Parafrankia discariae: one gene and its partners. The protein of the gene in region 1 interacts with the protein of each later gene in a pairwise test. Links are inferred from orthologs where the notes say so. Each region holds a gene or a part of one and is shown in the gene's direction. Other genes may lie near its edges.

Evidence for each region.
Region 2: the proteins of ndk (region 1) and B056_RS0111530 interact in binary tests that used the Escherichia coli proteins (3 or more experiments, as listed by UniProt). The link is inferred for Parafrankia discariae from one-to-one orthologs.
Region 3: the proteins of ndk (region 1) and B056_RS0123560 interact in binary tests that used the Escherichia coli proteins (3 or more experiments, as listed by UniProt). The link is inferred for Parafrankia discariae from one-to-one orthologs.

Annotation. Positions count from the first base shown.
Region 1 is NZ_KB891102.1:466,934-476,998, reverse strand. The notes cover bases 1-2,684. They hold ndk (nucleoside-diphosphate kinase), read left to right. Parts: upstream 1-977; coding sequence 978-1,391; downstream 1,392-2,684. Other genes in these bases: B056_RS0101975 (rod shape-determining protein), read left to right, coding at 1,926-2,684; B056_RS0101990 (bifunctional folylpolyglutamate synthase/dihydrofolate synthase), read left to right, coding at 1-773. Also shown: more of B056_RS0101975, read left to right, coding at 2,685-2,957; rod shape-determining protein MreC, read left to right, coding at 3,239-4,231; rod shape-determining protein MreD, read left to right, coding at 4,239-4,775; mrdA (penicillin-binding protein 2), read left to right, coding at 4,772-7,114; rod shape-determining protein RodA, read left to right, coding at 7,218-8,453; B056_RS0101950 (TIGR03960 family B12-binding radical SAM protein), read left to right, coding at 8,499-10,065. UniProt on the Escherichia coli protein: Major role in the synthesis of nucleoside triphosphates other than ATP. The ATP gamma phosphate is transferred to the NDP beta phosphate via a ping-pong mechanism, using a phosphorylated active-site intermediate.
Region 2 is NZ_KB891208.1:12,272-22,633, reverse strand. Bases 2,514-5,494 are described here. They hold B056_RS0111530 (5-formyltetrahydrofolate cyclo-ligase), read left to right. Parts: upstream 2,514-3,667; coding sequence 3,668-4,321; downstream 4,322-5,494. Other genes in these bases: B056_RS40580 (FmdB family zinc ribbon protein), read left to right, coding at 4,413-4,799; B056_RS0111535 (UTP--glucose-1-phosphate uridylyltransferase), read right to left, coding at 2,514-3,232. In the rest of the region: B056_RS0111550 (MogA/MoaB family molybdenum cofactor biosynthesis protein), read right to left, coding at 1-102; cyclic pyranopterin monophosphate synthase MoaC, read right to left, coding at 99-563; molybdotransferase-like divisome protein Glp, read right to left, coding at 611-1,885; more of B056_RS0111535, read right to left, coding at 2,261-2,513; B056_RS0111520 (hypothetical protein), read right to left, coding at 5,725-5,955; B056_RS0111515 (hypothetical protein), read left to right, coding at 6,034-6,396; B056_RS43570 (hypothetical protein), read left to right, coding at 6,581-6,724; B056_RS36155 (alpha/beta fold hydrolase), read right to left, coding at 6,798-7,550; B056_RS0111500 (GntR family transcriptional regulator), read left to right, coding at 7,877-8,602; biuH (biuret amidohydrolase), read left to right, coding at 8,715-9,458; B056_RS0111490 (allophanate hydrolase), read left to right, coding at 9,487-10,362. UniProt on the Escherichia coli protein: Involved in the removal of 5-formyltetrahydrofolate.
Region 3 is NZ_KB891235.1:15,274-25,570, forward strand. What follows is about bases 4,778-7,693. They hold B056_RS0123560 (uracil-DNA glycosylase), read left to right. Parts: upstream 4,778-5,854; coding sequence 5,855-6,532; downstream 6,533-7,693. Other genes in these bases: B056_RS0123555 (hypothetical protein), read right to left, coding at 4,778-5,415; B056_RS0123565 (LysR family transcriptional regulator), read right to left, coding at 6,529-7,473; B056_RS0123570 (MFS transporter), read left to right, coding at 7,597-7,693. In the rest of the region: B056_RS0123550 (diguanylate cyclase), read right to left, coding at 1-4,171; more of B056_RS0123555, read right to left, coding at 4,618-4,777; more of B056_RS0123570, read left to right, coding at 7,694-8,850; B056_RS0123575 (enoyl-CoA hydratase/isomerase family protein), read left to right, coding at 9,007-9,801; B056_RS0123580 (hypothetical protein), read left to right, coding at 10,109-10,297. UniProt on the Escherichia coli protein: Excises uracil residues from the DNA which can arise as a result of misincorporation of dUMP residues by DNA polymerase or due to deamination of cytosine.

The DNA of each region.
Region 1 (10,065 bases):
CGGCGGAGAAGGCGGGGATCATCCGGCCGGACGCCCTGGTGGTGCTGGCGCAGCAGGCGCTGCCGGCCGCCGAGGTCCTGCTGCGACGCAGCGCCGAGGTCGGAGCCACCGTGGCGCGGGAGGGCCTGGAGTTCGGGGTCGTCGGCCGGCGGGTGGCGGTGGGCGGCCAGGTGCTGACCCTGCGCGGGCTCGGCGGGACCTACGAGGAGGTCTTCCTGCCGCTGCACGGCATCCACCAGGCGCACAACGCGGCCGTGGCGCTGGCGGCCGTCGAGGCGTTCCTCGGCGGCGGGCAGGGCCAACTGGACGCCGACGCGGTCCGCGCCGGATTCGCCCAGGCCGACTCGCCCGGCCGGCTGGAGGTCGTGCGTCGCTCGCCGACCATCATCCTGGACGGCGCGCACAACGTCGCCGGCGCGCAGGCCCTCGCGGCCGCCGTCGGCGAGGCCTTCGGCTTCGACACCCTCGTCGGCGTCGTCGGCATGCTCGGGGACAAGGACGCCGAGGGCATCCTCGCCGCCCTGGAACCAGTGCTCAGCAGTGTCGTCATCACCCAGAGCACGTCACCGCGGGCGATGGGCGCGGACGACCTCGCGGCGATCGCGGTGGACGTCTTCGACGCCGACCGGGTCGAGGTCGCGCCACGGCTCGACGACGCCCTGGAGGCGGCGGTGCGGCTCGCGGAGGAGGAGGGCGAGCTGGGGGGTACGGGAGTGCTCGTCACCGGCTCGCTGGTGACCGTGGGGGAGGCGCGGCACCTGCTGCGTCGCTGACCGTCCGTCGGCCGACGATGCCCCGGTGATCCCGGTGATCCCGGTGTTGCCCGTGCGGTGCTCTGACGGGTGGTCCGGGGGACTGCGCGGACCGGCGGTGAACGTCGACCCTGTAGGTTTGCCGGGGGCCAACCGGTGTCGCGCAGGCGCGGTCCGGGCGCCCTGATCACGTCGAAGATGACGAAACGATTCTGAAGGAGTCCCGTGTCCGCCGAGCGCACCCTCATCCTGGTCAAGCCCGATGGCGTCAGCCGCGGCCTCGTCGGTGAGGTCGTCGGCCGCATCGAGCGCAAGGGGCTGAAGATCGTCGCTCTCGAGCTGCGCACCCTCGAGCGCTCGGTCGCCGAGACCCACTACGGCGAGCACGCCAGCAAGCCGTTCTTCGGCGAGCTGGTGGAGTTCATCACCTCCGGTCCGCTCGTCGCGCTGGTGGCCGAGGGGCCCCGCGCCGTCGAGGCCCTGCGTGGCCTGATCGGTGCCACCGACCCGGTGAAGGCGGCTCCCGGGTCGCTGCGTGGTGACTTCGCCCTCGAGATCGGCCAGAACCTCATCCACGGGTCGGACTCGCCCGAGTCGGCCAAGCGCGAGATCGACCTGTTCTTCCCCGGCCTGAGCTGACCCGGCCGGCTCCGGCCGGCCTCCCCGAGGGTGGCCGGCGGCACCGTTGCGGGTGAACCGCCGGCCGCGCGGCGCCCCGTCGCGGCGGTACCCCGGTGGGGTCGCCGCGCGGGCCGCCCGTCCCGGTGGGCGTTTCGGCACCGATCCGGGGCGGTTGCGCCCGCGGCCCGGCGCCCGATCGGCGGCGCTGCGCCGCCCGCTCGGCAACCGTCCCGGATGGCGTGGCGCCGACCGGCGTGCCGTGCCCGCCCCGCTACGCGCGGGGTGACACGCTTCCCGGTCGGCGCGGTGACCCCACCGGGGGCGGTCTACGCTTTCAACTGCCCGGAACGTGTCCGGCGGGTCGCGCCGAACGACCTTGCGGTCGGTCGTCGTGACCGTGTTCTCGCGCGGCGCATCCGGGCCGTCCCGCCCGCTCGACGAACTCTGTACGCGTTTCGCGCGTCGGTCGGAGACGGGCCGGTCGGTGACGCCCGCGTGCGCCGCCCGGACCCGTCCCAACCGCGCGCCCCCCGGGAAGGCCGGCACCCGACGATGTCCAGTTCGCTGTCATTCCTCGGTCGTGACATGGCCGTCGACCTTGGTACCGCCAACACGCTCGTCTACGTCCGCGGCAGGGGGATCGTCCTCAACGAGCCCAGTGTGGTGGCGATCAACACGACCACCTCGGGCATCCTCGCCGTCGGTACCGACGCCAAGCGGATGATCGGGCGCACCCCGGGCAACGTGGTGGCCGTCCGTCCGCTGAAGGACGGCGTGATCGCCGACTTCGAGACCACCGAGCGGATGTTGCGCTACTTCATCCAGAAGGTGCACCGCCGCCGGCACTTCGCCAAGCCGCGGCTGGTGGTGTGCGTGCCCTCCGGCATCACCGGCGTGGAGCAGCGGGCCGTCAAGGACGCCGGCTACCAGGCCGGGGCCCGCAAGGTCTACATCATCGAGGAACCGATGGCGGCGGCGATCGGTGCCGGCCTGCCCGTCCATGAGCCGACCGGGAACATGGTCGTCGACATCGGCGGCGGCACGACCGAGGTCGCGGTCATCTCCCTCGGTGGGATCGTCACCAGCCAGTCGATCCGCACGGCCGGTGACGAGCTCGACACGGCGATCATCTCCTACGTCAAGAAGGAGTACTCGCTGATGCTCGGCGAGCGGACCGCCGAGGAGATCAAGATGGCTATCGGTTCGGCACACAAGATCCCGGACGAGCCGAGTGCGGAGATTCGCGGCCGTGACCTCGTCACCGGTCTGCCCAAGACGATCGTGGTGACCGCCGAGGAGATCCGCAAGGCCATCGAGGAGCCGGTGAACGCGGTGATCGACGCCGTGAAGGTGACTCTCGACAGATGCCCTCCGGAACTCTCCGGCGACATCATGGACCGCGGGATCGTGCTGACCGGTGGTGGGGCGCTGCTGCGCGGGCTCGACGAGCGCCTGCGGCACGAGACCGGGATGCCGATCCACATCGCGGAGAACCCGCTGCACTCGGTGGCGATGGGCTCGGGCAAGTGCGTCGAGGAGTTCGAGGCGCTCCAGCAGGTCCTGATCTCCGAACCGAAACGCTGACCGCCCCCCGGGGTCGGGAACCCGGCCGGCCCGCCGCTCGTCCGACCAGGAAGATCGACGGTCGCGGGCGCGCGGTGCCGTGGCGGCGGCGGCCGAGGGCGTTGTGACAGCGCCGGTCCAGGCTTGTCCGGCCGTTTCGGCGGCCGGGTGGCCGGCCGGCCCCGGCTCGAGGGCCCGCCGCGGCCCCGGTAGAAACATCACCGGAACATCGCGGCTGACCGTGGGCCGGCAGCCATCCGGACCACACGGCAGGAGGACGGCACCGGTGACGGAGGACCGACGTGGGACGTGACACCAGGCGCTCCCGCCTCGTCATCGCCGCGCTGCTCGTCCTCGCCTTCACGCTGATCACGCTCGACTACCGGACGGGTGACTCCGCGACCGGGGTGCGCGGGGCGCTGCACTCGGCGGTCGGTGGCGTGGAGAACGCGGTCACCACGGTGACCCGCCCGGTGGGGCGCACCGCCTCCTCGCTGACCCACCCGAACCGCTACCACGACCGCGCCGACCGGCTTGACGAGGAGAACGCCGCGCTGCGGCGCCAGATCGCCGACGGGGCCGAGATCGACCGGCTGGCGGGGCAACTGTCCGACCTGCGCCTGCTCGCGGACAAGGGCCAGTACACGATCGTCCCGGCCCGGGTCATCGCGGTCGGCGACGTCACCGGCATGGACTGGACGGTGACGATCAACGCCGGCCGCCGGGATGGCCTCGCCGTCGACAAGGTCGTCGTGAACGCGTCGGGCCTGGTCGGGACGGTCGCCTCGGTGACCGACAGCACCGCCGTGATCAAACTGCTCTGCGATCCGACCAGCCGGATCGGCGCCCGGCTGGAGACCACCCAGCTGCTCGGCGCGGTGGCCGGCGGCCAGGGGCCGAGCTCGCTGACCTTCACCCTTTATGACGCCTCGTACCAGGTAAAAAAGGGTGACCGTTTGGTGACGTTCGGTAGTCTTGACTATGTGGCGGGTGTACCGATCGGCGAGGTGACCAGGGTGGTGGATGTCGGCGGGCTCTCGCGCACCGCCGAGGTGCGTCCCTTCGTCTCCGTCGGCACGCTCGACCTGGTCGGCGTCGTGATCGGCGGCCCGCCGGCGGACCCGGGCGACCGGGTCCTCCCGCCCCGGCCGGCACCCGCGCCCGCCGCCGCGCAGCCGCCGGCTGGCCAGCCCGAGAACGGCCAGCCCGAGAACGGCCAGGCGCAGAACGGCCAGCCGCAGACTGGCCAGGCGCAGGGCGGTGCGGGCGTCCCGGCGGCCGAGGGCGCGGGCTGAGCCGGCCGTGTGGGATACCGGAAGCCCCGAGGAGAACCTGCATCCGCGCACGTTCGCGGCCGCGGTGGTGGTGCTGCTGGTCGCCGTCGTCCTGCAGGTCTCGGTCGTGGCCCGGCTCGGTGCACCGCTCGGCCGGCCCGACCTGGTCCTCGTCCTGCTCGCGATCATCGCGTTGATCGAGGGGCCGATGCTCGGCGCGGTCCTGGGCTTCACCGTCGGGCTCGTTGCCGACCTGCTGTCCACCCATGTGATCGGGCAGACCGCACTCGTCCTGTGCCTGGTCGGGTATCTCACCGGCCTGGTGATGAACGCGGCGGAGCGCTCGATCGTCGTGCCGCTCGCCGCCGTCGGTGCCGCGGCGGCGCTGGGCACCCTGGGCCACGCGGCGACCACGTCGATCCTGGGCGACGCGGCCCTCACCGGTGGCCAGGCCATCGTGCGCGCGCTCGCCGCCGGGCTCTACGCCCTGCTCGTCACGCCGTTCCTGTTCCCGCTCGCGGCGGGGGCCTCCCGCCGCCTGCGCGGGGATCGGAGGCGGGTGTGACCGACCGGATGCGGATCCGGCTGCTGATCCTTCGGGTCCTCGTGCTCTCCCTGCTGGTGACGCTCGGCGCCCGGCTGTGGGTGCTGCAGATCCTCGACGGCGAGCGCTACCGCCAGGTCGCGGAGACCAACCGGGTCCGTGAGGTGGTCACCCCCGCCACCCGGGGCATGATCGTCGACGACGAGGGCCAGCCCCTGGTGCGCAACCGCACCTCGCTGGTCATCTCGGTCAACCGGTCGGCCATCGACCGCCAGGCGGACAAGGGCAAGGCCGTGCTCGACCGGCTGGCCACCGTCATCGGGGCGCCGCTGGCCGAGCTCGAGCAGCGGGTCCGCTTCTGTTCGGCCACGGTGCGGGCGCCCTGCTGGAACGGCTCGCCCTACCAGCCGGTCCCGGTGGCGAAGGACGTCACCCCGGCGCAGGCGCTCGCGGTGATCGAGCACCCGGACCGCTTCCCCGGCGTGTCCGCGGACCTGCAGGCCGTCCGCGAGTACCCGAACGGCGGGCTCGCCGCGCACGAGCTGGGCTACCTCGCCCCCGTCTCGCAGGAGCAGCTCGACAAGCAGGGCGACGAGAAGGGCTACCACCTCAACAGCCTGATCGGCGTCTCCGGCCTGGAGTACACCTACGACGACGCGCTGCGCGGCGCGGACGGCGTGGAACGCCTCGAGGTCGACCGGTTCGGCCGGGTCGCGGGCACCGCGTCGACGACCCCGCCGGTCAGCGGCGACCACCTCGTGCTCAACCTCGATCTCGACGTCCAGCGCGCGGCCGAGGAGGCGCTGGCGAAGACGCTCGACTCGCTCGGCGGGGGAGCCCGCTCCGCCTCCGCGGTGGTGCTGGACGTGCGCACCGGCGGCGTCGTCGCGCTGGCCAGCCTGCCGTCCTACGACCCGTCGGTGTTCGTCGGCGGTGTCTCCCAGAACGACTACGCCGCGCTGTCAGACCCGGCCAACGGCACCCCGCTGCTGTCCCGCGCCTTCCAGGGCTCGGCGGCGGCCGGGTCGACGTTCAAGGTGGTCTCGACCGCCGTCGCCATGCAGAACCTGGGCGCGACCGGTGACCAGACCTACGACTGCGCCCCGACTCTGCAGGTCGGCGACCAGATCTTCCACAACTTCGACGGCTCGTCCGCGGGCCCGATCACGCTGCACCAGGCGCTGGTCATCTCCTGCGACGTCATCTTCGACAAGTTCGCCTACGACGCCTGGGTCGCCGACGGCGGGCTGCGCAACGGCCGTGGCCCCTACCCGGAGCCCAAGGAGTACTTCATCCACATGGCCGAGGCCATGGGTTTCGGCCGGCGCACCGGCATCGACCTGCCGGGCGAGACCGCCGGCTCCGTCGTCGACCGGGCGGACGCGAAGAAGATCTGGGAGGAGCTCAAGGACTCCTACTGCCGGCGCGCGCAGAACGGCTACCCGGAGGAGTCCGACCCGACGAAGGCCGAGCGCTTCCGCAAGTACGCGGCCGAGGCCTGCGTCGACGGATACCTCTACAACGCCGGTGCGGCCGTCCAGTTCGCCATCGGGCAGGGGCAGTACCTCTCCGTCAGTCCGTTGCAGCTCGCCACCGCCTACGCGGCCATCGCGAACGGCGGGACGATCTACCAGCCCACCCTGGCCAAGGCCACGGTCTCGCCGGACGGCAGGGAGGTGAAGCCGATCGAGCCGAAGGTCGTCGGCAGGCTGCCCGTCTCGCCGGAGATCCTCGCCTACATCCGGGGCGGCCTGACCGGGGTGACGACCGAGGGCGGCGGCACGGCGACCGGGGTGTTCGCCGACTGGCCCAGCGACATGGTCCCGGTGGCCGGCAAGACCGGGACCGCCGAGGTCGAGGGCAAGGGCGACACCTCGTGGTTCGCCTCGTTCGCCCCGGCGAACGACCCCCAGTTCGCGGTCGTCGTGAGCATCCCGGAGTCGGGAACCGGCGCCGAGTACGCCGCGCCCGTGGCCAAGGAGATCTACCAGGCGCTCTACGGCGTCGGGCGTCCCGGAGCGGTACCCGGCGGCAAGCCACCGGCCGAGCTGCCCAAGCTCAGCCGTGACGGCACGTTCGCCGCGGCCTCCGGCGCCCCCGCGGCCGCTCCCGGCACGGCCGGCACGACGGCCCCGGGTGCGGCGCTGCCGGGATCGGTGCCGACGGGCACGGCGCCGGCGGTGCTCACCGGCACGGCGCCGGCGGTGCTCACGGAGACAGCGCCGGCGGCGCTCACGGGAACGGCGCCGGCGGTGCTCACGGGTGACCAGAGCGGTGAGCCGGCCGGCGGCCCGGTGGCGGCGGGTGCGGCGGCAGGTGAGCGGGAGGCGCGGGCGCGCGGCCCAACCGGCCGCGGCTGACAACGAGACCCGGCAGCGAGAACAGCGACCACGGCACGGGAACCACGGCAACGGGAACAGCGGGCGGCGAACGGCCGTCCACCGGTGGCAGGGGAGGCGAATGATGACGCAGGAGCAGGGGCCCACCGCGCTGCGTTCCTCCCCGGTGCTGGTCCGGGGGCGGATCGGGCAGCTGCGCGACCGCGCCTCGGGGCGGCACTCGCCGCTGCGGCGGCTCGACTGGGTTCTGCAGATCAGCGTGATCGCGCTGGCCCTGCTGGGTGCCCTGCTGGTCTGGTCGGCCACCCGCCAGCGGCTGGAGGAGGCCGGGGGAGACCCGCAGACCTTCCTGAAACGCCACCTGCTGAATCTGATGATCGGCCTGCTGCTCGGGGCCGCCGCGACCCTGGTGGACTACCGGATCCTGCGGGCCTACGCGCCCTTCGTCTATCTCGGCTCGCTGGTCGGTCTCGTCGCCGTTCTCGTGGTCGGCACCACCGTCAACGGGGCCCACTCGTGGATCGTGCTCCCGGCCGGCTTCCAGCTCCAGCCGTCGGAGTTCGCCAAGGTCGCGCTCGTCGTCGGCGCCGCGATGATCCTCGGGGAGAAACACGAGGACCGGCACACCGGCATCCGCCGCGGCGCGCCGGGCCACGGCGACGTGCTGCTGGTGCTCGGCCTCGCCGTCGTGCCGATGGCCCTGATCATGCTGCAACCCGACTTCGGCACGGTCATGGTGCTGGTGTTCGTCACCCTCGGGATGCTGGCGGTCAGCGGCGCGCCGCGGCGCTGGGTGCTGGGCCTGATCCTGTGCGGGGTTCTCTTCGGCGGGGCGATCCTCCAGTTCCACCTGCTCAAGCCCTATCAGGAGGCGCGCCTCACCTCGTTCGTCTCCGAGAACAAGGCGGCGTCGTCGACCGGTTACAACGTCGACCAGGCGATGACCGCGATCGCCAACGGCGGCATCACCGGCCGTGGTCTGTTCGAGGGCCAGCAGACCCAGGGCCAGTTCGTGCCCGAGCAGCAGACCGACTTCGTGTTCAGCGTCGCCGGCGAGGAGCTCGGCTATCTGGGGGCCGGGGGTGTGATCGTCCTGCTCGGCGTGGTGCTCTGGCGGGCGCTGACGATCGGTTTCCACTCGCAGGACTCGTTCGGCGCGCTCATCGCCACCGGCGTGGTCTGTTGGTTCACCTTCCAGATCTTCGTCAACATCGGCATGTGTCTCGGCGTGATGCCGGTGACCGGCCTTCCGCTGACATTCCTGTCCTACGGCGGTTCCTCGATGTTCGCGAACATGATCGCGGTCGGGCTGCTGCAGAATGTCCGCCTGCGCTCGCGCTCCGACCCCTACGCGCTCTGAGGCCTGAGGCGGTCGGCCACGCTGCGGTGCCGTAGGCTCGCGGGCATGTCCGGACAGTCGCTGTTTCCCCTCCTGGAGCCGCTGCTCCCACGGGTCCGGAAGCCCGTCCAGTACGTCGGCGGCGAGGGGAACGCGGTCGTCAAACCCTGGGGCGACGCCGCGGTCCGCTGGTGTCTGATGTACCCCGACGCCTACGAGGTCGGGCTGCCGAACCAGGGCGTCCAGATCCTCTACGAGATCCTCAACGAGCAGCCGGACGTCCTCGCCGAACGCACCTACTCGGTCTGGCCGGATCTCGAGGCCCTGATGCGTGAGCACGGGATACCGCAGTTCACGGTGGACGGCCATCGCCCGGTCGCGGACTTCGACCTCTTCGGGGTCAGCTTCTCCACCGAGCTCGGCTACACGAACCTGCTCTCGGCCCTGGATCTCGCCGGCATCCCGCTGCACACCGCGGACCGCGCGGCCCCGGGCGACGGCCTGGCCTGGCCGATCGTCATCGCCGGCGGGCACGCGTCCTTCAACCCCGAGCCGATCGCGGACTTCGTCGACGCCGTCGTCATCGGTGACGGCGAGCAGGCCGTCCTGCTGATCACCGACCTCACCCGCGCCTGGAAGGCCGCCGGCTCGCCCGGCGGGCGGACCGAGCTGCTGCACCGCCTCGCCCGCCGCAAGCTGGTCTACGTCCCTGGGTTCTACGACGTCACCTACCGGCCGGACGGGCGGATCGCGGCGGTCACCCGCAACCGGGACGAGGTCCCGGAACGGCCCGCCAAGCACACCCTGACCGACCTCGACTCGTGGCCGTACCCGAAGGCGCCGCTCGTGCCACTGGCCGAGACGGTGCACGAGCGGCTGAGCGTGGAGATCTTCCGCGGCTGCACCCGCGGCTGCCGGTTCTGCCAGGCCGGCATGATCACCCGTCCGGTGCGGGAACGCAGCATCACCACCGTCGCCGAGATGGTCGACGCCGGGCTCGCGGCCTCGGGTTTCTCCGAGGTCGGCCTGCTGTCGCTGTCGAGCGCGGACCACAGCGAGATAGGCGAGATCGCCAAGGGCCTGGCCGACCGCTACGAGGGCACCAACACGGCGCTGAGCCTGCCCTCCACCCGGGTGGACGCCTTCAATGTGACCCTCGCGAACGAGTTCTCCCGCAACGGCCGCCGCAGCGGGCTCACCTTCGCCCCCGAAGGCGGCTCGGAACGGCTCCGTAAGGTCATCAACAAGACGGTCAGCGCGGAGGACCTGGTCCGCACGGTCAGCACGGCCTACGCGAACGGCTGGCGGCAGGTGAAGCTCTACTTCATGTGCGGCCTGCCCACCGAGACCGACGAGGACGTCCTGGAGATCGCGGATCTCGCCCGCGAGGTCATCCGGGCCGGCCGGCGGGCCAGCGGTCACCGCGACATCCGGTGCACCGTGTCCATCGGCGGGTTCGTCCCCAAGTCGCACACGCCGTTCCAGTGGGCGGCGCAGGCGTCCCACGAGGTGACCGACCGGCGCCTCAAGCTGCTGCGGGACACCGTGCGCGCCGACCGGGAGGTGGGCCGGGCGGTCGGCTTCCGCTACCACGACGGGCGCCCGGGCATCATCGAGGGCCTGCTGGCCCGCG
Region 2 (10,362 bases), on another replicon or contig:
CAACGGGCCCGAGCGGTCGGGGTAGGCGCCGCGGTGGGCGCGGTCGGAGACCGTCACGACCCGCGCCCGCGCTCCCGCCGGCAGCTCGGAGGGGCCGCTCACGACGAGCCGGCCCCGTCGCCGGGCGAACCGGCCCCGTCGCGGTGCCAGTCCCCGGACTTGCCGCCGGTCTTGGCGACGACCCGGACCCCGGTCAGCTCGGCCAGCGGGTCGACCGCCTTCACCATGTCGTGCAGCGTCAGCCCGGCGACCGCGACAGCGGTGAGCGCCTCCATCTCCACCCCGGTCCGGTCGGCGGTGCGCACCGTGGCGGTGATCTCCACCCCGTGGTCGACCACGGTCAGCTCGACCTGGACACCGGAGACGGCGATCGGGTGGCAGAGCGGGATCAGGTCAGGGGTGCGCTTGGCGCCCATGATCCCGGCGATGCGGGCCACGGCGAGCGCGTCACCCTTGGGTACCCCCGCGCCGCGCAGCAGCGCGACGACGTCCGGTGCGGTGCGCAGGCAGCCGGTGGCGGTCGCCGTGCGCGCCGTCACCTCCTTGGCCGAGACGTCGACCATCCGCGCCGCGCCCCGGTCGTCGACGTGGGTGAACCGCCCGGGACCGGTCACCCGCGGGCCTCGGTGGACGGGCCGGCCCACTCGGGCTCGGGCAGCAGCACCGCGGGGAGCTTCGTGCCTGCGGGCACCTCGGTGACCTCCTCGGGGACGACGAGCAGCGCGTGGGCCGAGGCCAGCCCCGACATCTGGTGGGCGCCCTGCCCCCCGGCGGACGTCGCGACCAGCTCACCGGTGTCGTCACGTTCGAGACGGACCCGGGGAAAGGTACGCCTTCCCGCTGCGGACTGCATAGTCTCGCTCACCCGGACGATGACGGTGCCGGTGGCCGGGCGCTGCCAGCCCGCTCCCTCCGGGGCGACCGGCAGGCCCCGCAGCCGCCGCAGCGCCGGCCGGACGAACAGCTCGAACGACACCAGGGCGCTCACCGGGTTACCCGGAAGCGTGAAGACGGGAACGCCACCGACGACGCCGAAGCCCTGCGGCTTGCCGGGCTGCATGGCGATGCGCTCGAACCGGATCTCGTCGGACTTGCTCAGGACCTGCTTGACGACGTCCCGCGCGCCGACGCTGATGCCGCCGGTGGTGATCACGACGTCGGTGCTGCGCAGCAGTTCGTCGAAGGTCGCGCCGAACTCGTCGGGGTCGTCCGACACACCGTCGACCCGGCGGACGAGCGCCCCCGCCTCGTGCGCCGCGGCGGCGATGGCGTGGCTGTTCGAGTCGACGATCTGGCCGGGCCCGAGCGGGGTGCCGACCTCGACGAGCTCGCTGCCGGTGGACAGGACGGCCACCCGCGGGCGCGGGTGGACCGCCGGCCGGGCGATGTTGACGGCGGCCAGCAGGCCGATCTGCGCGGCGCCGAGCACGGTGCCCGCGGCGAGCACGAGGTTGCCGGGCGCGATGTCCTCCCCGGCCCGACGGATGTGCAGGCCGCGGCGCGGCGCCCGGTCGATCCGCACGGTCTCGACGCCGTCGTCGGTCCACTCGAGCTGGACGATCGTGTCGGCGCCCTTCGGGAGCGGGGCACCGGTCATGATCCGTACGACGGTGCCCGGCGCGAGTGCCGCGGGGGACACCGGGCCGGCCATGATCTCGCCGGCGACGGGAAGCGTCACCGGGCTGTCCGCACTCGCCTCGGCTACGTCCGCGGCGCGGGCGGCGTAGCCGTCCATCGCGGAGTTGTCGAACCCCGGTACGGCCACCGTCGCCCGCACGTCCGCCGCGAGGACGCAGCCGTGGGCCTCGCGCAGCGCCGTCCGCCGCGGCGGCATGGGGCCGATTGCGGCCATAATGTCCGATGCGTGCTGGTCTACCGTTTTCACAGGCACCCGTCCCGTTCTTTACACTTCTGTTCAGGCCATATAGCCTTCGTGTCAGCGGTGGCCGGGCAGCAGGTCACGACGGCCGCCGAGTGGGCACCCGACAGTCGTTGACCCGCGGGCGATTCCTCGCCTGACGTGGCGACTGCAGGGCCAGCCTGTCAGGAGCCTGGACATTCCGCGCGAAGACGCGCGCTCAGTCTGCCCGAAGGTGCCGATGCGCCCAAGCAAGGGCCCCGGGAAATTTTCAGTCTGTCCTTCGCAGCGCAGGCCTGGTCACTTTTCGTCAACGCGACCGACCGCCGGCGGGCAGGGCGAGCCAACGGCCGGGGCGGGCCGGCCCGCGACCCACGGTCGCGGGCCGGCCCGCCCCGCCGGTCAGCATTCGGCCTTGGGACCGCCGGACGCCACGTACTCCTCCAGCCACGGGTAGAACTCCGGGCCGAGGTCCGGCCGCTCGCAGGCGAGCCGGACGACCGCCTTGAGGTAGTCGACCCGGTCACCGGTGTCGTAACGGCGCCCGGTGAACACGACGCCGTGCACCGGAAGCTCCGCGCCCGGGTCGGCGCCGGCCCGCCCCGCCAGCGTCCGCAGGGCGTCGGTCAGCTGGATCTCGTCTCCCCGGCCGGGCGGCGTCACACGCAGGACGTCGAAGATCTCCGCGGGCAGCACGTAGCGCCCGATGACGGCCAGGTTGCTGGGCGCCTCGTCCACCGGCGGCTTCTCGACCAGGTCGGTGATGCGCACCGTCCGGTAGCGCCCCCCGGACCCGACCGCCGGGACCGACCCCGCCGAGGCGGCCGGAGCGGGAGCGACGGCCGACGGCGCGATCGTCGCCACTCCGTACAGGGAGACGGCCTCCTCGGGCACCTCCATCAGCGCGACGACCGCCCCGCCGTGCCGCTCCTGGACGGCCAGCATCTCGACCAGCAGCGGGTCGCGCTCGTCGATGAGGTCGTCCCCGAGCAGCACCGCGAACGACTCGTCACCCACGTGCGCGGACGCGCAGAGAACAGCGTGGCCGAGCCCGCGCGGCGAGGGCTGGCGGACGGAGTGGACCTCGGCCAGCTCGGCGGAGGCCCGGACGCGTTCGAGGCGAACCTTGTCGCCCTTGCGCTCAAGCGCGGCCTCGACATCCCCCTCCCTGTCGAAGTGGTCCTCGATGGCCTTCTTGGTGCGGCTCGTCACGAGCAGCACGTCACGCAGGCCCGCGCGCGAGGCCTCTTCGACGACGTATTCGATGGCCGGCCTGTCGACGACAGGTAGCATCTCCTTCGGAACCGACTTCGTCGCGGGGAGGAACCGGGTCCCCAGACCCGCGGCGGGAATGACCGCCTTCGTCACTGGCATGGGCGAAACCTTAGTCGGGCGGGCAGTCCCAGGGCACGACAGTGTACGCACACAGGGCATTCACAGCCGGTGATCATCCATGATGACCGTGCATCCGCGTGCGGCCTCGGGCCGCCGTGGTCCCCGATGCCGCGTCCCGGCGCCCCCGCTCCGCGGGGCGTCAGCGAGCGTCGGGCAGCACCCGGACCGACGGTCCGCATCCGGTAAGTCACGCTCACCGACCTGTCGGCCAGGCCCGGCGGGTCCGAAACGGGCAGGCCTCCACGTGCGGGTCGATCACGGTACCGTGAGGCCTTCGCCAGCGGGATGTCGTGCCGGTGTCGTCTTTCGGATCACCATCGGCCGCATGGACAACGTGCCGGCGCGGAAAGCTCGAGGAGTCTGGTGACGGGCCCAACGCCCAGGTCACCGGGCCCGAGTGCGCTGAGGGTGGGGATGGCTGTGACCGGAGGTACCGTCACCGGCAGTGGCGTGGTGGGCCGGTCCGGCTCCGGATCCGGCGCTGGCGCCGAGTCCGACTCCGGCGCCGCGGCACCACCGGCCAAGAGCGAACTGCGCAGGCGGCTGCTCGCGTTGCGCCGGGCAGGCGTGCTGCCCGACCCGGCCGTGCTGACCGAGCGACTGCTCACGCTGCCCGAGGTCACCGCCGCCACCTGCGTCGCCGCCTACGTGGGGATGGCCGACGAGCCGGACACCGCCGAGATCCTCACCAGGCTGCGTGCCCGAGGGGTCCGGGTGCTGCTACCGGTTGTCCGCGCCGACCTCGATCTGGACTTCCGCGAGTTCGTCGGCACACTGATCCCCGGCGCGATGGGCACCCGGGAGCCACCGCCGAGCACGCCGCTCGTCGAGATCGCCAAGGCCGACATCGTGATCGTGCCCGCGCTCGCGGCGGATGAGCGCGGCAACCGGCTGGGACGCGGCGGCGGCTCCTACGACCGCGCGCTGACCCGGACCACCCCCGGGGCCCCGGTGATCGCGCTGCTGAACGACCGCGAGGTGCTCGGGGACGTCCCGGCGAAGCCGCACGACCGGCCGGTGACCATCATCGTGACGCCGACCAGAATCGTCCGGGTGGCACCGCTGTGACACCCGCTCCGGCATTCGGGAAGCCAGCGGGGCCGTCCAGGCGTTAGAGTTGGCAGTCCTTACCACCGAGTGCCAACTCCGGGAGGAGTCCGTGCCGACCTACCAGTACCGCTGCACCGCCTGCGGGCACGATCTCGAGGCCGTGCAGAGCTTCAGTGACGCGGCACTGACCGAGTGTCCTGCTTGCACGGGCCGGCTTCGGAAGGTGTTCAGCTCCGTTGGCCTCGTCTTCAAGGGCAGCGGCTTCTACAAGACCGACAGCCGGTCCGGGTCCTCGTCCGGGGTCCCCGCCCGGTCCAAGGAGTCCGCGGGCTCGTCGGACGGCGACTCGTCCGCCAAGAGCGGCGCCGACGGCGGCTCCTCCGCCAGCACGTCGGACTCCACCGGCTCGTCCTCGGGCTCGGCCGGGTCCTCGTCGGGTGACGGCGGTTCGTCCAGCACGTCCAGCAGCACGGCCTCCAGCACCGCGGCGGCCTGACCGGCGGGCCGGGCCCATCGCCCAGCCCTGACCGGGAGGCCGGGAACCCCCCCGACCCACCTGGCCAGCCTGACCGGGAACCACTCCGGCCCGCCTACGCACCTTTCACATGGGACAGCCCCCGGCAGTCGCCCGGGGGCTGTCCCATGCCCAGCCCAGCCCAGCCCGGCCACCCGCCGGGCTGTCGGCAGCCCGGACCCGTCGGCACCCAGGGCTATCAGAGCCCGGGGCCGTCAGCGGCGCCGGGGCCGGGGCCGCCAGCGAAGCGAGTTGTCTCAGCCGCTCTCCTCGCCGCTGCGGCAACTCGCTTCGGGGCGTGCCCCGGCCGGCGGCGTCGGGGGTCTGCGTTTTCGGCCCGGACCTGCGGATCACCAGGCTCCCGCCGACCGTCCCGGCTCCCGTTTCGTGCTCTCACCAGCGACTTCGTGTTTCGACGTCACGCTTCCCGGGCGGCGAACCAGCTTGCGCGGCGACAACAAGTCGGCTCGGCGACAGCGGACCGACACGCAATCAGCCGGGCGGGCGACCCATCGGAACGGATTGGTGTACCCGATTAAACGGATTCAAGGTCGGCCGGGTAATTTCGACCGGCAGCAGTGGAGGAACCCACGCCCGCGCACCCTCCGGCCGCACGCGTTCAAGGCGGAGACGGCGTCACCCGACCGGTTACCGGAAGGCACCCGGTCGCGCTAACAGACCAGCACGGCGACCCGGGCACCGAATACCGTCGATCCACGAGATCGGAGACAGCACTCCGCTTAAGCGGGTCGAATCACATACCCAGCGACCCTTGTCGTGGGCGTTTCGGGCGTATTGCCCGTTTCCTCGATCAAGGCCACCTGAGGCTGGGATCCCTGATACCGCACGGCATCCCGACCACCGGGACCGGCCGCGCCTCGATCGGCCATACCGGCCGCGCAGGCCACTACTGTTTGCGCCGCCGGTAGTGCTCCACGATCCAGGCATCGACCTCACGCTTGCGCCAAACCCTGGTTCCTTTGGCCCCGCTGCCGGCCGGCGCGTTGATGACCTGCAGAGGCTCCGGAAACTTGGCGTCCTTGCGAGTCCAGTAGTCCACGGCCTGTCGCGTGATCTTGAGTTGGAACGCGATGTCCCCGATGCCTACCAACTGCTCACCGTCGTCCACAGCGAACATCGTAACCACTTTGCTCTTGTCCAAGAACCTCGCTAGGGTCGTTTTTGCTTGTCGACAAATAATGTCCGAGGAGGAAACATGCCCCCAGCAGACCCATCCGCAGCGCATCCGTCGGCAGCGCACCGGCCGGCGCGGCCGATCGGCGGCGACGAGATCCGTGAGCTGATAGACCGCGACGAGGCGTACGACGAGAATCCGTACGGCGAACCGCCGCTGCTCGTGGCCAGGTACCGGGCCTCGCTACGGGCCGTCCTGGCCACCGAGCCCGCGGAGCCCGGCCTGTTCGAGCGGGCCTGGTCCCAGCGGGAGCGCGACGCCTACCGCGCGGGCGGCCAGACCACCCACCGTGCGATCGTCACCGCACTGGCGACAGCCCTGACCACCCCACCCCCCGACCACGAACCCGGTGGCCCCGCCAACACGACCATGGCGGGTGGGTGACCCACCCGCCACACTTGGTTCGGGGCGGGCTGGGGTGGGGCGTGTCGCCCGCTCTGGTCGGGGTGGGTGCGCCGGTACATTGGGGCCGCCGTCGGTGCGGTCACTCGTGAGGGCACCGGTTGGACGGACCGCCCCGCACGGACCGAGTGGCCGCCGGGCCGCGTGGTGATCGGAGGAGATCCTCATGGGAGACACGCCGCTAATCGACGACGAGGTCCCCGGCGACGAGCGGGAGATCGGCTGGGGCGACGAGACCCTGCTCGACGAGAGCGAGGCCGACCTCGCTCGTCTACTGGCGGATCTGCCGCCCCACCACGTCGAACGCTGACCCGGCCGCCAGCCGCCCGGCGCCGGCCGCCTGACATCGGCTCGCCCGGCACTGGCCGCCCGGCGCCGGCCGCTCAGCGGGGAAGGCCGTCCGCGGTCTCCGCGAGCAGTGCGGCGAACAGCTCCGGTGCCTCCAGGTGGACGGCGTGACCGCACCCCGGCAGCACCCGGACGGGAAGACCGAACCGGGCCCGCAACGCCGCGGCCGCGCGATGGCGTACCGGCGGTGACTGCGCGCCGACGGTGACCAGCACCGGCGGTGCCCCCGCGGGCGGCGGGCCCGGCTCGAAGGCGAGGAACATCGCGAGGTCGCGTTCCACCATCGTGAGGTCGGACGGCGCGTGCCCCACGTTCCAGCGCGGGCCGTAGAGCCGCTGCCCGAACGCCACCACCCCACCCGTGGTGAACGCCTCCGCCACCGGGCCGAGCAGTCCCGGGACGAGCGAGCCGACCGCCGGCTCATGCAGCACCGCGGCGGCCATGGGGACGCCGGCCGCGAGCATCGCGAGACCGAGGGTGGCGCCGCCGCTCACTCCCCCGAGCACCCGACCGGCGACGGACGGCGCCAGTGCCGCGATCTCCGCGGCCAGGTCTCCGGTGGACGGGCGGTCCGGAGCGTGCACCTCCCGCCCGGCGAGCGCCACGCGCACGCCTGACCACACCGCCCCGGTCGTCGCGGTGCCGTGCAGCAGAAGGAGGGCCGGGCCCACCGCGGCGCCGTTCCGGGCGCCGGCACCGCCCCGGGCGCCGCCGCTCTGCCCAGCGCCACCCTGACCAGCGCCCCCCTGGGCGGCGCCACGGGTCCCGTGCGCTCCGCGCGGCTCCATCCGGCCACCTTCCGCGCCCCCGATTAACGGGCACTTAACCGTCGACGTGTGAATGTAACTGCGCGAGTGTCGATCAGAAAATTCTTCGTCTCCACCTTCACTTTCATGTACACGACACTGTATACAGCTCGGTATGCAGAAAGCCGTGGGCGGGTGCCCCGTCCGCCACCGCGGGCCGGGCCCGGCCGCGCACCCACCGCGACGTGCGCTGCCACCCGTCCCGCGATCCCGGCGCGGCCTCGCGCGGCGGGCCCGGCGGAGCGGATCACCGGCCGGACGGCGGGCGGGTGGTACGCCCGCGCCGTCCATGGCAGATGCTCGGCGTCATGACACCGTCGCCAACCACCCGGGCCGCCGGCTCGGGAAACCTGCGGGACCATGTCTACGTCGCGCTGCGCCATCGGCTCATGTCAGGGGAGTTCTCCTTCCGGGACCGCCTGGGAGAGGAACGCGTCGCCGCGCTGCTGGGGGTGTCGAGGACACCGGTGCGCGAGGCCCTGACCCGGCTCGCCGGGGACGGCCTGGTCGAGAAGAGGCAGGACGGCGGCTACTACCCCGCGGAACCCGACCTCGCCGGGCTGCGCGACCTGTACGAGATCCGGGTCACGCTGGAGCTGCGCGGGCTGCAGCGGGCGCTGGAGTCCGGCGCGGCGCACCAGGCCGCCCTGCTCGAGCCGCTGCGCGACGACTGGCGGGCGCTGCGCGCCGATCCGCCCACGCCCGACCCGGCCTTCGTCGCCCTGGACGAGAACTTTCACATCACGCTCAGCCGGGCGTCCGGCAATGGCGAGCTCGCGAACATGCTCGACGCGGTGAACGCCCGGATTCGCCCGGTGCGGATGTACGACTTCCTGACCGCCGACCGGATCGAGCTGACCATCACCCAGCATCTCGACATCCTCGAGAAGGTGCTCGCCGGGGAGATGGAGGCGGGCGTGCGGGCGCTGCGCAGCCACGTCGGCGAGTCGATGGAGGTCGTGGAGCGGCGGGCGGCCCGGGCCATCACCCAGATGGTGCTCAACCGCGGGCGCCCACCCCGCTCGGCCACCTAGCACGAACGTCCCGCGTCACGGCCCGTCCACCAGCACGGCCCCGTCCACCAGCAGGGCGTGCCGACCCGAGACGGCGTGCCGACGAGAGACGAAACCGGCCGAGGAGGAGCAGATGACAGTCACCACCGAACCCGTGGCCCCCACGAACGCTGGCCTCACCGTGGGTCCCGTCACCGCCGAGCCCTACGACTGGCCCTACGACGGCTCGTTCAGCCCCGCGACCACCGCCGTCATCAACATCGACTGGCAGGTCGACTTCTGCGGCGAGGGTGGCTACGTCGACGCGATGGGGTACGACCTGGCGCTCACCCGGGCGGGCCTGGCCCCCACCGCGGCACTGCTGGCGGTGTTGCGCCCATTGGGCTTCATGATCATTCACACCCGGGAGGGGCATCGCCCCGACCTGTCCGACTGCCCGCCGAACAAGCTGTGGCGCTCGAAGCGGATCGGCGCCGGGATCGGCGACGCGGGCCCGCGCGGGCGCGTCCTCACCCGTGGCGAGCCGGGCTGGGAGATCGTCCCCGAGGTGGCTCCCCTGCCGGGCGAGGTGATCATCGACAAGCCGGGCAAGGGCTCGTTCTACGCCACGGACCTCGACCTGGTGCTGCGCCGGCGCGGGATCACCCACATCATCCTGACGGGCATCACCACGGACGTCTGCGTCCACACGACGATGCGCGACGCCAACGACCGCGGCTACGAGTGTCTGATCCTCTCCGACTGCACCGGGGCGACCGACCCCGCCAACCACCGGGCGGCCCTGCACATGGTGACGATGCAGGGCGGGGTGTTCGGTGCGGTCGCGACCTCGGCGGCGGTGCGGGACGCGGTCTCGGCCGCGCTCGCGGCGGCCTGAGCGACCGCCCGGTGAAGGCGACCGCCCGGTGAACCGGCCCCCACCGGACCTGCAGGCCGACGTCCTGCGCGCCGGCTACCTCTCGGGACGGCTGAGCGTGCGCGAGGTGGTGGACGGCGTCTACGACCGGATCGCCGCCCGCGGCGACGACGGAGTGTGGATCACTCCGGTGCCGCGCGCGGAGGCGCTGCGCCGGGCCGCCGAACTGGACGGCCTGCTGGTGAGCTCGCGCCGTGGGGCCACCGGAGCCGGGACCGCCGAGGCCGGGACCGCCGGAGCCGGAGCCGCCGGGGCCGGGGCCGGCCTGCCGCCGCTGTTCGGGCTGCCGTTCGCGGTGAAGGACAACATCGACCTCGCCGGGCTGCCCACGACGGCCGGCTGCCCCGATTTCGGGTATCTCCCGGCGGACAGCGCGCCGGCTGTCGCCCGGCTGCTCACGGCCGGCGCGGTCTGCGTCGGGAAGACCAACCTCGACCAGTTCGCCACGGGACTGTCCGGCGCCCGCTCTCCCTACGGGATCCCCGCGTCCCCGTTCGACCCACACATGATCTCCGGCGGGTCGAGCTCCGGATCCGGGGTGGCCGTAGCGGACGGGCTGGTCACGTTCGCGGTGGGCACGGACACCGCCGGCTCGGGCCGGGTGCCGGCGGCGCTGACCAACACCGTCGGACTCAAACCGTCCCGGGGGCTGGTGAGCACCAGGGGCGTGGTGCCCGCCTGCCGCTCGCTGGACTGCCCGAGCGTCTTCGCGCTCTCCGTCCCCGACGCCTACCGCGTGCTGTCGGTGATGCGTGGTTACGACGCGGAGGACCCGTACTCCCGCCGGTTCCCCGGGCCCGGCGACCCGGCGCCGGCGTGGATCGGCGGGCCGGAGCCGACACCGTCGCGGATCGGTGTGCCGGAG
Region 3 (10,297 bases), on another replicon or contig:
AGCGGTTGAGTCCGGCGAAGTAGGGGTCGCGGTGGAAGCGGTCGTCCCGGGTGGCGTTGGCGACGACGACGGGTTCGTGGGTGCGGGTGGTGTAGCGGATGACCGAGAGCGGCAGCAGGCGCCGCCGGCCGGCCTCCTGGAGCGAGACGGTGCCGCCGGCTCCGGTGGGTACCAGCCATCGGTCCTGCTCTTTCTCTCGTAGCAGGAGGTGGACGCTGGTGGCGCCGGTCATCTCGGAGAGTATTCCCACCACTTTCGCCTGCAGGCCGTCCACGCTGGTCTCGGAGCTGAGCGCCTGGGAGGCGGCGACCACGGCGAGCAGGTCGACAGTGCCGGTCGCCACGGTCGAGCGGCGCCCGGGCTGCTCCGCCTGCGGGAGGACGATCGGCACCGCGGGCGCGGCCGCGACGGTGGTCCGTAGTGCCGGGTAGGCCCAGTCGAGTTGACCGACCTTCGCCGTCGCGCCCCATTCCAGGTACTGGCCCCGGGCGGCCCGCAGGAACGCGAGGCCGGCCGCCTCCATGCCGTGTGACAGGTAGAAGCGCGCGGCGCGTTCCAGCGTGAGCGCCCGGTGCCATGGGCGCATCCGGGCCGACGCCTCGCGCACCGCCACGTCGAACATGTACGCCGCCTCGTGGAAGTCCTCGACGGCCCACGCCCGTTCCGCTTCCACCAGGCGCAGCAGATGCAGGAAGTTGCTCGGCGCGTCCGCCGCGCGCGCGGCCAGCCATCCGATCAGTTCGTCGAGCTCGTCCAGCACGGCGTCGCGCTGATCCGCTCCCGTGGCCCGCGCCCGTGCCGCCAGCGTCATAGCGAGCAGCACCCGCGCCACCGCCATGGGATAGTTCGTCTCGATCGCGGCCCCGCAGGGCATCACGGCCGCGGCATGCCGCGCCGCGTCGGCCGGGTGGTCGAGAACCGCCGCGGCGAGAGCCCGGGCCACATGCCGGTTGGCGAGAGAGAACGGGTCGGCCGCCAGCAGGCTCAGCTCGGCGGTGTCGTCACCGGCCAGCTCGACGGGTTCCCGCAGCACCCGCACCATCCGCAGGTAGGCCCGGAACGTTCCTTCGGCATGCCCGTTTCCGGTGCGCAGGGCGAAGGCGAGCGCCTCCTCGACCGCCGTGGCGAAGACGTCGAGCGTCGGCGCGCAGTCCAACAGGTCGCACACCAGTGCGTAGTGGGTCCAGCACGCGTTCTGCAGGTCACCGCCCGTCAGAAGGCCCTCCAGCGCGCGACGGCCGTCGGGGAGGTTGTCCTCCAGAGGCGTGAACCAGTGGCCACAGGTGATCACGTAGATGAAGAGCGCCTGCCACACGTCAGGCTCATAACCGCGAGCCCGCGCCACCGCCAGGATCCGTCGCAGGATGCGTGACCCGGTGTGATAGTCACCTCTGCGCACAATGGTCACGATCGGGATGTGGCTGGCCGGGCCCACCAGGGCACGATCCGGGCCGTAGCGTTCCCACATCCGCAGAGTTCCGATGGCCAGCCAGGCCATCACCGTGTGGTCGCAGAAGAACGCCGCGACCATGATCCGGTTGACGAGCCTGATGGTGCCGAGGCGGGACTGGTCGGTGATCTCCGGCTTGCGCAGGTCATCCGACTCGCCGGTGGTGTCGATCCACCGGCGAAGTTCGTCAAGCCCGCGGTCGATCTCCTCCTCGAGCGCTTTATCCACCGGAACCGACAGGCCGAGACGCCGCAGCTGGTCGAGGCCGAGCCGCACCGCCTCGTCAGCGCAGCCCCGGTTGGTGAGACTGATGACCTGGACCATCGTCGCAGACGTGAGCTGGGTCGGCCGGGTGCACAACCGGTCGATGATCCGGTAGGTGTCGTCCGCGTCGTCCAACCGACCGAGGCAGTACAGAGCGGCATGCCGGTCGGTGTGGACGGCGATCAACGTATCGGTGTCGGTCGGGTCGACAAGCCCGACCGCTGCGCTCAGCAACCTCTCCACCAACGGATAGCTGCTCAGCACTTTCGCCTCTTCGGCGGCACGCCGGAAGAGCTCGACCATGCCGCGCCGCTCGCCGATGCTGCGCACCATGTCCACGACCTGCAGGTACTGCTCGGCAGCCACGGCGAAGAACTCCGGCCGGGCGGCCAGCCGCCGCGCCAGCCTCAGCTGTCGGGCGCGCCGCTCCCCCGCCGAACTGCCGCTCAACACTGCCTCGCGCGTCCGGTCGTGGTTGAACCGGACACCGGGTCGCCCGTCGCACTGCAGCACCAGCAGGCCGTCGTTGCAGGCGGGCGCCAACCGCCGCTCGACCTCGCCCGGCGGCAGGCCTGTCGCGGCCGAGAGAAGATCGAGATCCACCTGGCCCGCCAGGCACGCCATCACCGCCAGCAGCTCGGCGCTCTCGGACGGCAGCGCGGACATCCGGGCGGCCAGGAGCGCGGTCACCTCCACCCGGTCGAGCCGGCGACGCAGCACCTTCTCATCCCATCGCCAACCTCCCGCGCCCGGGGTCAGGACGCCTTCGCGCCGCAGCGAGTTGAGAAGTTCCACGACGTCGTACGGATTGCCGCCGGTGGACGGGGCGATCACCCGCGCCAGCCGGGTGGCGGGCTCCGGAGCGAGGTGCAGCATGTCGGCGACCATGGCCGCCTGTCCCGCCGCCGGCAGGCTGCCCAGGTGCAGCTGGTACGGGCCGGCCGCCTGGTCAGACCAGCGGGCCAGCATCGGGGCCAGCGGGTGCGCGGCGTCGATGTCACTGCCGCGGTAGGCGGCGACCAGCAACAGCCCGGCGATCTGTTCCTCGCCGGTGAGGATCAGATCGACGAAGCCCAGGGGCGTGCGCCCGGCCCACTGCAGATCGTCGACGAAGAACACCACCGGCCGCTCCGGGGAGACCACGGCGCGCAGCACCTCGACCGGTATGCGCGACAGCCGCGCCTGGGCGGTCATCGGATCGCCCGGCTTCGGCGGAACCTTCAGCAGCGCCGCCAGCTCCGGCACGGTGGCCGTCAGCAGGCCGGCGTTGGGGCCCAGGGCCTGCAGCATCCGTTCCCGCGCCTCGGCCAGGTAGTCGTCGGGCTCGGCCAGCAACAGCCGGCCCAACGCCCGCAGCCCCTGCCGGACTCCGTCAAACTCCTGGTCACGGCGATACTGGTCGAACTTGCCCGCCACGAACCAGCCACCGGCGCCGGCCACGATCGGCCGCAGGGCGTTGACCAGGGATGTCTTGCCCACACCTGGCGCGCCCGCGACGAGGCCCCCGCGGGATTTCCCGGTGACGGCCTCGGTGAACGCCGCATGGAGCCGGTCGATGTCCCGGTCCCGCCCGTACAGCCGGGAGGGTGCCAGTGGTCGCGTCGGGAGGTCGTGCTCGCCGGGGCGCACCGCCATCACGCCCCGGCGCACCAGCGTCAGATCATGCTCCAGCCCCTCGGCGGTCTGGTAGCGGTCGTCAGGCTCCTTCTCCAGCAGATGCATGATGATCTTTGACAGTGCGGGGGACACGGACGGCTCGACCGCGTCCGGCGGCTCCGGAACCCGAGCGAGATGATCATGAATCATCCTGATCGGGTCCTCCGTACCGAACGGCGGCGCGCCGGTGGCCAGCTCGTACAGGCTGGCCCCCAGCGCGTACAGGTCGGCCCGCTGGTCGACCTGACGACCGGTCCGTCCGGTCTGTTCCGGTGCCAGGTACGGCACGGTCCCGACCGCGGCCCCGTGATGGGCGAACTCCGGCTGGACCACCGAGAAGGTCGTGGCGAGCGCGAAGTCGATCAGATACGGCGCCCCGTTGTTCTCGCTTAGCACGATGTTCGCCGGGCAGAGGTCCCGGTGCATCACCCCCCGGCGGTGCATCTCCGCGACCGCGTGCGCCAGCGACACGGCCAGATCGATCAGCTCGACCGGCTCCAGCGGAGTCTCCCGCCGGGACAGCGCCGTGCCGCCGACATCGACCAGCAGGATCGATCTCGCGTCCTGCGCCGCCCCGGCGGCCAGGCGCACGACACCCTCGACTCCCGCCAACCTTTCGAGGATCTCGACCTCATGGCGCACCCGGTGCTGCGCGTCCGGCCCCAGCGGCTCCTTCCGGATCACCCGACCGCTCGGCAGCACCAGCCGGCTGATCCGGGTCCGATCCGTCGCGTGCAGCACCACCGGTGCGGCCGCTGCCGTCGGAGGATCCCGGCCTGGGGTCATCCACCTGGCGGCCATGCCCACGCCCCCATGCCACACCACGAACAGTTCACTTCCCTAGCTTGCCCGCAATCATGGACGAAGCAACGAGCTGCTGGCCGGCGCCAGCCGACCCACGGCCGGCTGGCGCCGGGGGACGCCGGTCCGTCGCCCGGGCGCGCGGGCAGCCGTCCGCTCCGGCGGATGCCTGACGAGGTCGTAAACCGGTGGCAGGCAGCGGCGCACGACGGCATCGCGTGGGCCGTCTCCCTCTCCTGACACCGTCAGCGACCGCGGAAGTCGTACCGATAGCCCGCCCGGCCCTCGCCCCGGTCCTCGCCCGGTCCTCTCCCCGGTCCCGATGTCCCTCGTACCGAGTCAGCACGGCGCTCTGGCCGTCGGCGCCGCGAACACCGCTCAGCTCCTGTACCGGCCCTGCCCAGTGGCCAGCTCGTGTCCCGGCCGGCCGTGCGGCGGCCCGGTGGCTACTGGTCGGTCAACTTGGCGGCGATCTGGTCGATGAGGCCCTGTTCGATGACCGGCGGCGGGACGTCCTGGATGTTGGTGACGTCGAGCTCGACGGCCACCTGGCCGACATAGAAATAGATCGTGTCGAAGACGTAACCGTAGGTGCCGTACTCGTCCGTGATGCCCATCGAGGTGCGGACCAGTGCGGTGGCCCCCTGCGGCGGGGGCGGGGTCTCGACCGCGACGATCTCGTAGGTGAAGCCGTTCTCGTCCTCACCCGCCAGCTGGTCCTCCAACGCCGTGCGGTAGCAGTCACCAAAACCAGAACTGGTCACGATCTCGGCGTTCTGGCGGATCTGGCTCTCAGAAAGAATCTTCGCCCGGCTGATCGCCTGGAAATCGGATTCCTCGGTGTTGGTGAAAGTGTCGCCGGTCGTCTCGTCCGATGGCGGCGATGGATTGTAGTCGGGGACTCCGACGCACGCGGCGACCTGGGCGCGGATCGCGCTGCTGTCGCTGTTCTCGTCGTCAGCGCCGCCCGAACTCTCGAAGCCCGCGGTCTCCTCACCCGCCGTGAGCACATAGTCCGCCGCGTGCAGGTCTCTCGTCGGCGCGACGGCGACTCGCGCGGGCGGAGCCGCCGAAGCCGGCAGTGGCACCGAGGTTGCCGAGGCCGCCGGAGCCGGCGGAGCCGCCGCGGGGTCCACCGGGATGACGCCCTCCTGGCATCCCGCGACCACGATCGCCAAAGCCGAGGCGGCGAGCCCGCCGCACAATGACCGGCGTACGTTCCGGCCCCGCCACATGCCGCCCATTTTCTACCTCCGCAGAATTCACCGGACCGTTATACGAACGGCGGTATCCGCCGCCGCCAACAGGTCACACGATGCCGGAGAAAGGCGATTGGGAGCCAATGCTGAAGATGTCTTTCGCGAGACAGGCCGTCGCGGGGATATTATCCCGCCGGAATTCGACCGGGTAACGCGCGACGGGTGTTCGTGATGCCGCCCTTGACAGCGGGACAGCAGCCCGCCAGGTCTGCCGCGGGATGAGCGGCAGCCGGCCGACGACCCGCTGACCGGCAGGCCGGCCTGCCGGTCAGCGGGCGGGCATCGAGGCCCGACCGGCTTGCCGGGACAGCAGCGGCCACCGTGAGCCAGAGCTGGGGCGTATGGCCACTGGGGCGTATGGCCACATCGTTCCAGCGGGAGTCCGCCCCGGGCTGTCACCGCACCCCCGGTAGGATGATCAGCCATGCCGGCACAACCTCTGCGGGACATCCTCGAGCCGGGCTGGGCGAAGGCCCTCGACCCGCTGGCCGACCGCGTCACCGCCATGGGTGACTTCCTGCGCGCGGAGATCGCGGCGGGCCGCAGCTACCTTCCGGCGGGCCAGCACGTACTGCGGGCCTTCCAGCAGCCCTTCGACGACGTCCGCGTACTGATCGTCGGGCAGGACCCGTACCCGACCCCGGGCATGGCCATCGGGTACAGCTTCGCGGTCGCGCCCGAAGTGCGCCGGCTTCCGGGCAGCCTGGAGAACATCTTCCAGGAGCTGTGCGCGGATCTCGGTGTACCCAGGCCTACGAACGGCGACCTCACCCCGTGGACCCGGCAGGGGGTGCTCCTGCTGAACAGGGTGCTGACGACGGCGCCGCGCCAGCCCGGCGCGCACCGGGGCAAGGGCTGGGAGGAGGTCACCGAGCAGGCGATCCGCGCCCTGGCCGCCCGGGGCACCCCGCTGGTCGCGATCCTCTGGGGCGCCGACGCGCGTAGCCTTCGCCCCTTTCTCGGCGGCACCCCGACGATCGAGTCCGCCCACCCGTCGCCCCGCTCCGCGGACCGTGGCTTCTTCGGCTCCCGGCCGTTCAGCCGCGCCAACGACCACCTGCTCGCCCAGGGCGCCGAACCCGTCGACTGGCGCCTTCCCTAGTCCTCCCCCGCCGCCGTCGGTGCCCAGGACGGGAACCAGACCGGCTCCGGCAGCCTCGGCAGGGTCCCGAGGTGGGCGATGACCGCGCGGAGGCCCGGGTGTGGATTCGTTCCGGAGATGATGAGCGAGAGTGGGTACGCGAGCGTCGGATTCGTGATGGGAATGCGGCGCAGGTCGTGGTTCGTCGGCCAGAGATAGCGGTCGCGGGCCCCGACGAGGGTGGCCATGTCCGCGGAGTCCGCGAGGATGTCCAGGAGCACCTCGTCGCCGAAATGCGGACCCGCCGCGTCGATGCGCAGATCGAAATCGGTGGCGAGCTGGTCGTAGAACTCCGCCCATTCACTTCGGGGCGCGATACCCGGCACCCACAGCCGATGCCCGCGCAGCTGTGCCGGGGTCAGGGCGCGGGCCGCGGCGAGCGGATGTCCCGGGCCGACGAGAAGTTCCAGCGGGGAGTCGAAGGCGCGGATCATCCGCATGCCACGCGGCAGCGTGGCCGGGTCGGTGACCGTGCGAAACGAGGCGTCGATCTCTCCGGCCTCGACGGCGGCGACCGCCAGGCGTGGGTCGTCGACCCTGAGGGTCACCACGTCGAGGTTGGTCTCGGGATGCGACCGCCAGTAGTCGTGCAGAACAACGGCCTGCGCGCTTCGTAGGCCGAGAACGTCGATCCGCAGGGCCCGGGAACCCGGCCGGACCGCGGCGACGGCGCACTCCGCACCCGTGACGATGCCTCGTGCGTGCGGGAGAAACGCCTGACCGTCGAGCGTCAGCTCAACCCCTCGGGCGTTACGGGTGAACAGCCGGACTTCCAGCGCGCGCTCCAGGGCGGCGATCCGCTTGGAGATCGCCTGCTGCGTCACGCCCAGCTCGGCGGCCGCCTGTTGCAGCTGCCCGAGCTCGGCCGCCCGGACGAACGATCGCAATGCCTCGGTGTCCACCGACTCATCGTAGGTACGCACAACTATTCGTTGTAGCTCGCGAGAAATCGGTTGTTTGATCGCCTTCCAGCGTGGCTGATGTGCTTCGGGCATCCAAACCATCAGTTGTCCGTGAGGAGCCCTGTGCGCGTGGAACTGGAGTCCGGCTTCGGGTGGCTGTGGTCGGCCTACGCCGTCAGCGCCTACGGCACCTGGATCGCCTTCGGGGCGTTCCCGCTCATCGCCGTCCGGGTGCTGCACTCGCCGGCCTTCGCCGTCTCGCTGTTGGGAGCCGCCGGCCTCGCCGTCGCCGCGATCGTCGCGGTCCCGCTCGGGCCTTGGATCGAGCACCGGGCCAAGCGCCCGGTGATGATCGCGATGGACCTGCTCCGGTTCCTCGCCCTGGCGAGCGTTCCGATCGCGCACCTGTTCGACCTGCTCTCCTACGGCCAGCTGCTGGCCGTCTCGGTCCTCTCCGCGACGGCGGGCATCGCCTTCACCGCCGCCTCCGGCGCGTACCTGAAACACCTCGTCCACGCGGACCGTCTGCTCGTCGCGAACGGCAGATTCGAGGGCACGAGCTGGGTGGCGACCGCGGCCGGCCCGCCACTCGGCGGAGCCCTCGTCGGGCTGCTCGGCCCGCTCGTCACCGTCGCCGCCGACGCCGTCAGCTACCTGCTCTCCGCGCTCGGGATCCTCCGCATCTCCGGGGGCGACGTCGTGGCGCACCGCGACCCGGGTACCAAGGCGCGCGCCACCGACCTGCTGACCGGCTGGCGGTTGATCCTCCAGGATCGTGCGCTGCGACGCCTGTTCCTCAACTCCGTGACGGTCAGCGGTCTGATCATGGCCACCAGCCCACTCCTGGCCGTCCTGCTGTTGGGCGAGTACCACTTCCCCGCCTGGCAGTACGGTCTCGCCTTCGGCCTCCCGGCCCTTGGCGGCCTCGCCGGCGCCCGCCTCTGCGCGCGCCTCGTCACCCGCCACGGCCGGCACCGCGTCCTGATCGTCTCCGGCTGGCTGCGCTCGATCTTTCCGCTCGGACTCGCCCTGACCCGTCCGGGCCTGCCCGGACTCCTCACGGTGATCCTCGTCGAGGCCCTGCTGATCACCTGCATGGGCGTCTTCAACCCCGTCAACGCGACAGAACGCCTCCGGCGCGTTCCCGCCGACCACACCGCGCAGGTCCTCAGCGCATGGAGCATCAGCAGCAGACTCGCCCAGGCGACCCTCACGGTGATCGGGGGCGTCCTCGCGACACTCACCAGCCCACTCACCGCCATCACCATCTCCGGCGCCCTCCTGCTCCCCACCCCCCTCCTCCTCCCCCAACGGCGGCACCTGCCCGAGCCCGCGGCCAGAACGCCAACCGAAGCCGTCCGTCCCGGTCGAACCTGACGCGTCGTCGTAGCAACTCACTTTGCAGTCAACGCGTTGGATGGGTCCGATACGTTGAGACGATGGCCCGAGCCCGCCCGCGGCCAGGCCAGCTGATCAGAACTCATGCCCCCGTGGTCACCCGGCCGTTGGGCGATCCGAGAAAGGTGGGTCGTCGTGGAACCATCCGTGCTGCTGGAGAGGCGGGGCGCGGTGTCGATCGTGACGTTGCACCGGCCGGGCCGCCGCAACGGCGTGACGACGCGGATGTGCGAGGAGCTCCACGAGGTGCTCTCCACGGTGCCCGCCAGTGACGCACGCGTCGTTGTGCTGCGTGGCGCTGGCGACGACTTCTCGGTCGGCGCCGACCTCACCGGCGGCCACTCGACGGAACCGGTGACGCTGGAACGACTCGGCCCCGTCTACCACGCGTCGACGTTGCTGCACACCATGCCGCAGGTGACGATCGCCGCGATCGACGGTGGCTGCGCGGGCGCGGCGATGGGGTGGGCGTGTGCGTGCGACTTCCGGTTCGCCTCCGACCGCGCCAGGTTCGCGACCGGTTTCCTGAAGGTCGGCGTATCCGGGGACATGGGTCTCGTCTGGTCGCTCGCGCGGCTCGTCGGCGCGGCCCGCGCTCGCGAGCTGCTGTTCTTCCCGGAGAAGGTGACGGCGCAGGACGCGCTCGCCTTCGGCCTCGTCACCCGGCTGTTCCCGGCCGACACACTGCACGACGAGGTCCTCGCGCTGGCCGACGAGCTCGCGGGCCACCATCCGTTCCCGCTGCGGATGATGAAGGCCAACGTGCTGTCCGCGGAGCGGATGGACCTGGCGGAGTACATCGAGGTCGAGTCGGCGCGTCACCTGCACGTCGCCGCGAGCCCGTCGTTGCTGGCAGGACGATCATCCGGGCCGGCGACGGGAACCCGGCAGGCCCCGGCCCAGCTCGGTGATCGCGCGCCCGGGGCCTGACGCCCCGCCTGTCACGATCACGGTCGCCCTCGAAGGGCCCACGGGTCCGTCCCTGTGCCCGCGGAGGACGGCTTGACGGCGCCCGAGTGTGGCGTGCATCATACTCTTAATCAATCAATTGGTTACTTTTCCGCGTCAACAGTGCCGACGGGTGTCCGTTGCCGCCCTGACCCAGGTCGGGCGCCCGGCACCTCCGGAGTGTGCGCCAGCACCGCGCGGTAGCCCAGAGCACGTTCTCCGGATATGTGCCGTGCCTCCGTGTCCCCGCACGTGGAAGATCTCCGACCTCACCACCGGGAGCATCATCATGGCGCTCGCGCTGCGCGACCTCGACGAGGTCATCGGCGACCACACCGGCCTCTCGCGGGTCGTGCTGGAGTACACCCAGCTGATGAAAAAGCTGGTCGACACGGGCAGGGAGCCCGGATTCTCGGTCGAGAGCTGGGCACCGGTCGCCGAGCTGGTCGCCGTCGACTCCTTCGAGCGGATCGGCCCG